DNA from 4 places in the Rhizobium lentis genome. Region 4 is predicted to be linked to each of the others. Evidence: predicted binding sites of a transcription regulator. Region 4 holds the regulator's gene; each other region holds the start of a gene.
The links. The regulator PhoB, encoded in region 4, activates phosphate uptake and scavenging genes when phosphate is short. The targets are predictions, from matches to a motif close to TGTCATNNANCTGTCAT.

Region 1 (2,200 bases), on a different replicon from region 4:
GATCAGCTTCCGTGCCTCGCCTTCGGTTCCTTTTCCAAGGCGAAGGGTTGGGCCATTGACCATTCCGCTCCTGTCGATCCCTTCTACAACCCGTCGGGTGGCATCTTCATCCCCCGCTTTGGCGAGGGTGACGCCGCCCGCGGCGATTTCGACTATCAGGGCAGCGTCGGCAGGGCACCGGTTTCAGAGGAGACCGCTGCACGTCTCGCCTTCTTCGGCTTCGGCCGCATGCTGCCCTATGCCGACAACCGCATCACTCTCGACGTCAAGCGAAAGGATGCCTGGAACATTCCGGTACCGCACATTCGCTGCGTCATGCAGGAGGAGGAACAGCGGCTGCTTCGCCGGCAGGAGGAAACGTTGATCGCCATGATCAGGGAGGTCGGCGGCGACCTGGAATTCATCGGCTCTCCCGCGGGCCTCAAGGAGATGGGCAGGGGCGCCTTTCCCGACGCCGATGCCTTTAGCCGCTTCATGTTCCGCAAATGGTTCCGCAAGACCATGTGCATGGGCGCTGCAATCCATGAAACCGGCGGCGCGCGCATGGGCGAAAGCCGGGAAGCTTCCGTGCTCAATTGCTACAACCAGCTCTGGGATGCCCCGAACGTCATCGTTACCGACGCCAGCGCTTTCCCGGGCAGCGGCATCGCGGGTACGACGCTCACCGTCATGGCGCTGACGATCCGCGCCTGCCGCAATCTTGTCGACGGCTATCGGAAGGGACTGATCTAGACACGGCTCCACTTCGGCGCGGGCGGCATCGAAAAGATCTCCGGCATGCGGAGTGACGGGAGCGGCGAACAAGTCGGCGAGCTTGGGGTTATCCAACCGTCACACTAACTTTGCAGTGACATGCTCCTGTCAACTGAGCAGGAAGGGAAAGCCCATGTCTAAAACACATCAGGACCAGCTCAGCCGGATAAAGGCCGAAATCGCCGACAGCTTCGATGAGGAGCTGGAAATGCAGATGGAGGAAGATCGGCTGGACGATCTGGTCGTCGAAGGAATGACGGAACCGGCTGAGCAGACGCTCGACCGAAAGATCTATTTCCGCGAGCTGTTCCGGCTGCAGCATGAGCTGGTGCGGCTGCAGGATTGGGTTCAGTACAAGAAGCTGAAGGTCGTCGTGCTGTTCGAAGGCCGGGATTCGGCCGGCAAGGGCGGGGCGATCAAGCGCGTGACCCAAAGGCTCAACCCCCGCGTCTGCCGAACCGTGGCACTGCCCGCTCCGACCGAACGGGAACGCCATCAATGGTATTTCCAGCGCTATGTTCCGCATCTTCCCACGGCCGGGGAGATCGTGCTCTTCGACCGCAGCTGGTACAACCGCGCCGGCGTCGAGCGCGTGATGGGATTCTGCACCCCTGACGAACTCGAGGAGTTCTTCCGCTCGGTACCCGAATTCGAACGGATGCTGGTCCGTTCCGGCATCGTGCTCATCAAGTACTGGTTCTCGATCACCGACGAGGAACAGGAATTCCGCTTCAAGATGCGCATCCACGATCCGCTGAAGCAGTGGAAGCTTTCGCCAATGGACATGGAAAGCCGCATCCACTGGGAGGAGTATACCAAGGCGAAGGAAGAAATGCTGGCGCGCACGCACACCAAGGAAGCGCCCTGGTGGGTGGTGCAGGCCGTCGACAAGAAACGGGCGCGTCTGAACTGCATCGCCCATCTTCTTCACCAGATTCCTTATGAGGATGTTCCGAAGCCCGAGATTCAGCTGCCGGACCGTATTCGCCACGCCGATTACATCAGGGCGCCTGTTCCGCCTGAAATGCTCGTGCCGGAGCGCTATTGAAAGAATAGCCGCAACATCCGGCAAGATCGCTACGCCGCGCGGGAAACCCGGCGTAGCGACTGGAACCCCCGGCGGCTGTCAGGCGGCCTTATCGGTCATTCGGTTCAGCTCCTCGACAGCATTATCCGGCAGCAGCAAGCGGGCCGCGGCGAGATTCTCCCTGAGGTGACCGAGCGACGAGGTGCCTGGGATCAGCAGGATATTGGGTGCACGGCGCAACAGCCAGGCGAGCGCCACCTGCATCGGTGTGGCGCTGAGACGCGTGGCGACATTGCAGAGCGTGGACGACTGCAACGGCGTAAATCCGCCAAGGGGGAAGAATGGTACATAGGCGACGCCCTGACCGGCAAGTTCGTCGATCAGTTGGTCATCGTGCCGATGCGCCAGATTGTAGTGGTT
Region 2 (2,200 bases), 450 kb from region 4:
GGTGGACAGCAAGTTCTACCGCTATAAGGTCGGGTGACGAAAGAGAACGGTGTCGTTCCCGAACCGTGCTCGGGTTTCGACATCACACTTTCGGTGGCTTCAGCACCGTTCTTTCAACCTTGCCCAATAGGCTTTTCAGTTCGGGCTCGCGAACGAACACAGCGGCTTCGAGCGGTGGCAGCCACTGGCTGCTTCGCTGCTTTTGTTCCGGAAAATTCTCATCGATTTCTCGGGCCTCCAGGAGATGGACCTGAACGATCGAGGGAACGCGTTCGCCGTCGGCGCGAGTCTTGATATAGGTATAGAAACCGAAGGGGCGCTTCTTGGCCTTACCTTTCACACCGGCTTCTTCCCAAGCCTCGCGTTCGGCAACTTGATGGGGTGCAAGCTTGGCGATAGGCCAGCCTTTGGGAACGATCCACCGGCCGCTTTCGCGCGACGTAATCAGCAGGACCTGCACTGCATTGTCACCGAATTTGCGGTAGCAAATCGCCGCAAACTGCTCGATCGCTTCTCCGCGAAACAGTTGCTCGGTGGCGCTTGCCAGCCGGCCGAGATAGGTCCTAGTTTGCTTCGGCATTTACGTCAGCCGCCGCGGGTCATTGGTGGCGCAAGCCATGTTGATATCCTGAGCGACAGATCAATCCGAAAAGAAAACCTGGGCTGTCGAAGCAATGAACCAAGGGTTCGGCGAACGACAAATGTTCCTTAACTATTCCCCTTTTTCAAGGCGCCATTGTCATAAATCTGTCATAAACCGAAATTTCCCCCTATCTCTTCAATGGGATAGGGTTTAGGACGACTCGTCATCGATAGCGCAGGCCATGGATCGCGAGGTGTTTATGCTTGGTTGGTTTCGAAAGTTGATGCCGCGCGAAGACCGGTTCTTTGTGCTCTTCGAACAGCATTCCACGACGATTGTCGACGCCGCACAGGCTTTGGACAGGTTGCTGTCGGGCATTCAGATCGAGGATCAATGCGAGACGATCGTGCGGTTGGAAGACCAGGCCGACAATATCACCCGCGAAGTGATGCAAGCCGTCCGGCGAAGCTTCATCACACCCTTCGATCGCGGTGACATCAAGGACCTCATCCAGTCCATGGACGATGCAATCGACATGATGCACAAAACCGTCAAGACCATCCGGCTCTTCGAGCAGACCAGCTTCGATCCGGGGATGCGGGAAATGGGCAAGACTGTCGTCGAGGCAGCCAATCTTGTTGCCGAAGCCATTCCGTTGCTTGATCGCATGAACGCCAATGCGCCGCGACTTTCGGCAATCGTCGAACAGGTCACGCGGGTGGAAGGGCGCTCCGACGAACTGCACGAGCAGGGGCTCAAGGATCTGTTTCGCAGACATGGCGCCAACAATCCGATGGCGTATCTGATCGGCAGTGAAATCTACGGCGAGCTGGAGAAGGTGGTCGACCGATTCGAGGATGTCGCCAACGAGATCAGCGGCATCGTGATCGAGAATGTCTGATGGATGCCGCCCTCGCTTTTCCGCTTCTCGTCGGCCTTATCGGCGTCGCGCTGCTCTTCGACTTCCTGAATGGCCTGCATGATGCGGCAAATTCGATTGCGACAATCGTATCGACGCGGGTTCTGAGGCCGCAATATGCGGTCTTCTGGGCGGCGTTCTTCAATTTCATCGCCTTCCTGTTCTTCGGGCTGCATGTGGCGGAGACGCTCGGCACCGGCATCATCGATCCGGCGATCGTCACGCCGCAGGTCATCTTCGCGGCTCTGATCGGCGCCATCGTCTGGAATGTCTTGACCTGGATATTCGGCATTCCCTCCAGTTCCTCCCACGCACTGGTCGGGGGCCTGGTCGGAGCGGGTCTTGCCAAAACCGGGTTGAGCTCGATCGTCTGGAGCGGCCTCCTCAAGACCGCTGGCGCAATCGTCATGTCGCCGATGATCGGCTTCCTTCTGGCGCTGTTTCTCATCCTGGCGGTGACCTGGACATTCATCCGGCAGACCCCGTTCGCTGTCGACCGATCGTTTCGCTTCCTGCAATTCGTATCGGCATCGCTCTATTCGCTCGGCCACGGCGGCAACGACGCCCAGAAGACGATGGGCATCATTGCGGTGCTGCTCTATTCGCAGGGCTATCTCGGCGGCAGCTTTCATGTGCCGCTCTGGGTCGTGATTTCCTGCCAGGCCGCGATGGCGCTCGGCACCTTGTTCGGCGGCTGG
Region 3 (2,200 bases), 1.1 Mb from region 4:
ACGGCAAGTTCCATTTCCGCCCGGACTGGATCAATCAGCCGGCGCCGAACAGACCGCCGGCCGCGATCGGCGCGCTCGGGCCACACGCCGAGTTGCCGGCCTTTCCGGATCAGGTCGATGTCATCGAAGTCGCCGATCCCGAGCATCCCTTCCGTCTCGCCACGTCGCCGGCGCGCAACTTTCTGAATTCGAGCTTTTCCGAGACCAAGACGTCGCGTCAGAAGGAGGGCCGGCCCGAAGTGATGATCAATCCTGTTGACGCCGAGGCCAGCGGCATTTCACACGGCGATCTTGTCCGCATCGGCAACAGCCGCGGCGATCTGCGCATTCACGCCCGTATCACTACCGAGGTGAAACCGGGCGTGCTGATCGCCGAGGGCCTCTGGCCGAACAAGGCGCATGTGGACGGGGAGGGCATCAACGTCCTGACCGGTGCCGACCCGGTCGCGCCCTATGGCGGAGCGGCCGTGCACGACAATAAGGTCTGGCTTCGTGGGGGTGCTGCATGACGCAGCCGAAATCACGGGTAAAAATCGCGAGCGAGGAAACGCTGTCGAACGGGTGGACGCGGCTCAGCAGCTATCTGCTCGATTATATCGATCGCAAGGGAGCGACCCAGCGGCTGAAACGGGAAGTCTACCACCGCACGCCCGCCGCCTGCATCCTGCTCTATGATCCCAAGCGCGACCTTGTCGTTCTCGTCCGCCAGTTCCGCCTGGCGGTACACGTCAACGGCGACCCCGCCTGGATGATCGAGGTGCCGGCCGGCCTTCTCGACGACGACCATCCTGAGACGGCGATCCGCCGCGAGGCGATGGAGGAGACCGGTTATCGCCTGCGCGAGGCGCGCTTTCTCTTCAAATGCTACATGTCGCCGGGCGCCATTACCGAAGTCGTCCACTTCTTCGCAGCCCTGATCGACACCGCCGACCGTGTGGCCGAAGGCGGCGGCCTGGACGAGGAGCATGAGGATATCGAGGTCCTGGAAGTCCCGCTCGTCGAAGCCGCCCAGATGATTGAGGCCGGGGAGATTTTCGACGCCAAGACGATCATGCTTTTGCAGTGGGCCGCGTTGAACAGGGATCGGATCAGATAGCGGGTAGGGGCGCCTCGGGGACGGCTGGATGCACCCATGACCGCTCCTGCTTTGAGCCGCCAACGCTCGAAAATTCATACGACTGTCACGAAGCGGTTCTATCCGCTGCGGCTTGTCGATCATCGGATGCGATCAGGAGAAAGCCATGTGGCTCAGCAATTTCACCCTCGTTCTCCCGGACGAGGTGGTGAGCGAAGGTTCCGTGCGTGTTGAGGATGGCGCTATTGCCGAGATCAGGCCGGAGCCGGTCGCGAGCGCCGCCATCGATGGCGGCGGGCGGCTGCTGATGCCGGGATTTGTCGACCTGCACGGCGACATGATCGAGCGCGAGATCGCGCCGCGGCCGAACGCGACGATGCCAATCGATTTCGGCATCCATGAACTCGACAAGAAGCTTGCCGCCGCCGGGGTCACGACGGCCTTTGCCGCCGTCTCCTTCGCCACCGAAAGCGTCTATGGTCACGTCCGCTCGCTGGAGACGACGTCCGCCGTGATCGAGGGCATCAACCGGTTGCGCGACAATCTCCTGATCGACCACCGCGTCCACGCCCGCTACGAAATCACCAATATCGGCGCCGCCCCGGCTCTCGAGCGCCTGCTGAATGCCGACCAGATCGACATGGTTTCGCTCACCGACCACACGCCGGGCCAAGGGCAGTACAACAATCTGCAGAGCTACATCCTCAGCATATCCGAGCGCCGTGCCATCTCCGAGGAAATGGCCGCCGAGATCGTCGCCAAGCGCATCGCCATGCGCAACAATCCCGAAATCGAAGCCAAGCTGAAGGCGATCGTGGCGCTGGTGCTGAAGCACAAGCTGTCGCTCGCCTCGCATGACGATGACAGCGTCGAAAAAGTCGCCGAGATGCACCATCTCGGCGTCACCATCAGCGAGTTTCCAGTCACCGCACCTGCGGCCGAAGAAGCGCGCCGCCGCGGCCTCTGGACGCTGATGGGCGCGCCGAACGCCCTGCGTGGCCAGTCAATGTCCGGCAATCTCAGCGCCCTCGATGCCGCAAGGGCCGGGCTGCTCAGCGTCATCGCCGCCGATTACCATCCGGCTGCCTTTGTACCCGGCATCTTCAGGCTGGCCGATAGGGTGGA
Region 4 (2,200 bases):
AATCGGCGACAAGGCGATCGTCACCATCGCCCGCCGGCAGCCGATGGCCTCGGACCTGCGCGAGATCATGGGTTCGATCCGCATCGCCGCCGATCTCGAACGCGTCGGCGACCTCGGCAAGAATACCGCCAAGCGCGTTATCGCCGTCCAGAGCACCGGCGTTCCACGCAAGCTCGCCCGCGGCCTCGAGCATCTCTCCGAGCTGGCGCTCGTCCAGCTCAAGGAAGTGCTCGACGTCTATACGACACGGGCCGCCGACAAGGCGACCGCTATCCGCGAGCGCGACAACGAAATCGACGCGATGTACACCTCGCTGTTCCGCGAACTCCTGACCTATATGATGGAAGATCCGCGCAACATCACGAGCTGCACGCATCTGCTCTTCTGCGCCAAGAACATCGAGCGCATCGGCGACCATGCCACCAACATCGCCGAGACGATCTATTACATGGCGACGGGCGCGCAGCCGGAAGGCGATCGCCCGAAGGATGACAGCGCCAACACCGTCGGCGCCGCGACGGAATAATCTTCCGATCAATCGATTGCGTGCGCGCCCGTTCGGGGCGCGCAAAGAGGTCGCAGCCAATTTCTGAATTTGCGCAGGACGCCTGTTTAAATCGCCCCCGGTTTAAGGCTCGTGTGCGAGGAGACGGACACGCATGATCCCGAGAGTCGCAGTTGTTGAAGACGAGGAAGCGCTCAGCGTACTTCTTCGCTATAATCTTGAAGCCGAAGGCTTCGAAGTCGATACCATTCTGCGTGGCGACGAGGCCGAAATCAGGCTGCAGGAACGCACGCCCGACCTTCTCATCCTGGATTGGATGCTGCCCGGCGTCTCCGGCATCGAACTCTGCCGGCGCCTGCGCATGCGGCCGGAAACCGAGCGGCTGCCGATCATCATGCTGACGGCGCGCGGCGAGGAGAGCGAGCGCGTCCGCGGCCTGTCGACCGGCGCCGACGATTACGTCGTCAAACCCTTCTCGACTCCCGAACTCGTCGCCCGCGTCAAGGCGATGCTGCGCCGTGCACGCCCCGAGGTGCTGTCCTCGGTGCTGAAGTGCGGCGATATCGAGCTCGACCGCGAAACCCATCGCGTCCATCGCAAGAGCCGCGAAGTCCGCCTCGGCCCGACCGAATTCCGCCTCTTGGAATTCCTGATGTCGTCGCCGGGCCGGGTCTTCTCCCGCTCACAGCTGCTCGATGGCGTCTGGGGCCACGATATCTATGTCGACGAACGCACCGTCGACGTCCATGTCGGCCGCCTGCGCAAGGCGCTGAACTTCTCCAACATGCAGGACGTCATCCGCACCGTCCGTGGCGCCGGTTATTCGATGGAAGCTTGAGCTCCCGAACACGGACGGGGTGAGGGGACGTGCCCCATGAGAGGTTGGTGGGGAACGGAAAGAGTGCGGCAAATCTCTTCTCCCCTCGGGGAGAAGGTGCCGGCAGGCGGATGAGGGGGCCACACGGCACACCCTCCCGTCATCACCTATCCCATCACGTCAACGGCAAGCGCCCAACACGACCGAAGTTCACATGGCATTGTTGGGAAGGACCGGCTTCGCCGGCCCCTCATCCGCCCTACGGGCACCTTCTCCCCGCAGGGGAGAAGAGGGAATCGAGACGTTGCGGCATGTAAGCGGGGGCCGAAGGACGGGTCGAGACCGGTGGTCGACGCTGAATGAGCGGCGCTATTGGCGCGAACCAATAAAAAACGGGCCGCTCGGCCCGTTTTTCATGTCCGGCGATCGCCCCTCAGCTCACCCGAGCGGCCGCCCGGCGGCGTTCGTTGACCGGCTGGTAGGCAAGCTTCTGGTGATAGCTGCAATAGGGCGAATTGTCCGGGGATTCGCAGCCGCAGAAGTGGAAGTCGTCCTTGAGCGGATCGCCGACCGGCCACTTGCAGGTGCGTTCGGTCAGCTCCGTCAGGCCGAGGCGGCGGGAAATCGGCACGACCACGTTGCCGGCCGGCACATAGTCCATTTCCTCGACGCCATCGACCTCGATCTCTTCCTTCAGCATCGTTGCGCCCTGCTGGCGGGTCACGGTGCGGGTGGTGATCCGGGAGGCGTAGTTCGGCGCCCGTGGCGCTGATGTCTGGCGCTTCGGTGTGCGCGCCGCGGTGGTCGTGCCGCCGGCCTTGGCACGGCCCGGAAGGCTCAGCCTGTGCACCTTGCCGATAACGGCATTTCTGCTGACC

Region 1: a site for PhoB is predicted at 819-835, ahead of ppk2 (polyphosphate kinase 2). Genes of this name have one in related genera too.
Region 2: a site for PhoB is predicted at 738-754, ahead of J0663_RS13430 (DUF47 domain-containing protein). Genes of this name have one in related genera too.
Region 3: a site for PhoB is predicted at 1,169-1,185, ahead of J0663_RS16365 (alpha-D-ribose 1-methylphosphonate 5-triphosphate diphosphatase). Genes of this name have one in related genera too.

What each region holds. Positions count from the first base shown of each region.
Region 1 is NZ_CP071457.1:281,841-284,040, forward strand. Features, by position in the region: gene J0663_RS29560 (GMC oxidoreductase) at 1-732, shown strand, start outside; gene ppk2 (polyphosphate kinase 2) at 887-1,801, shown strand; gene J0663_RS29570 (aldo/keto reductase family oxidoreductase) at 1,880-2,200, opposite strand, start outside.
Region 2 is NZ_CP071454.1:2,803,168-2,805,367, reverse strand. Features, by position in the region: gene J0663_RS13440 (GNAT family N-acetyltransferase) at 1-37, shown strand, start outside; gene J0663_RS13435 (NUDIX hydrolase) at 83-580, opposite strand; gene J0663_RS13430 (DUF47 domain-containing protein) at 843-1,484, shown strand; gene J0663_RS13425 (inorganic phosphate transporter) at 1,484-2,200, shown strand, end outside.
Region 3 is NZ_CP071454.1:3,407,664-3,409,863, forward strand. Features, by position in the region: gene J0663_RS16355 (molybdopterin-containing oxidoreductase family protein) at 1-509, shown strand, start outside; gene J0663_RS16360 (NUDIX domain-containing protein) at 506-1,096, shown strand; gene J0663_RS16365 (alpha-D-ribose 1-methylphosphonate 5-triphosphate diphosphatase) at 1,242-2,200, shown strand, end outside.
Region 4 is NZ_CP071454.1:2,354,524-2,356,723, forward strand. Features, by position in the region: gene phoU (phosphate signaling complex protein PhoU) at 1-526, shown strand, start outside; gene phoB (phosphate regulon transcriptional regulator PhoB) at 660-1,343, shown strand; gene J0663_RS11330 (GcrA family cell cycle regulator) at 1,756-2,200, opposite strand, start outside.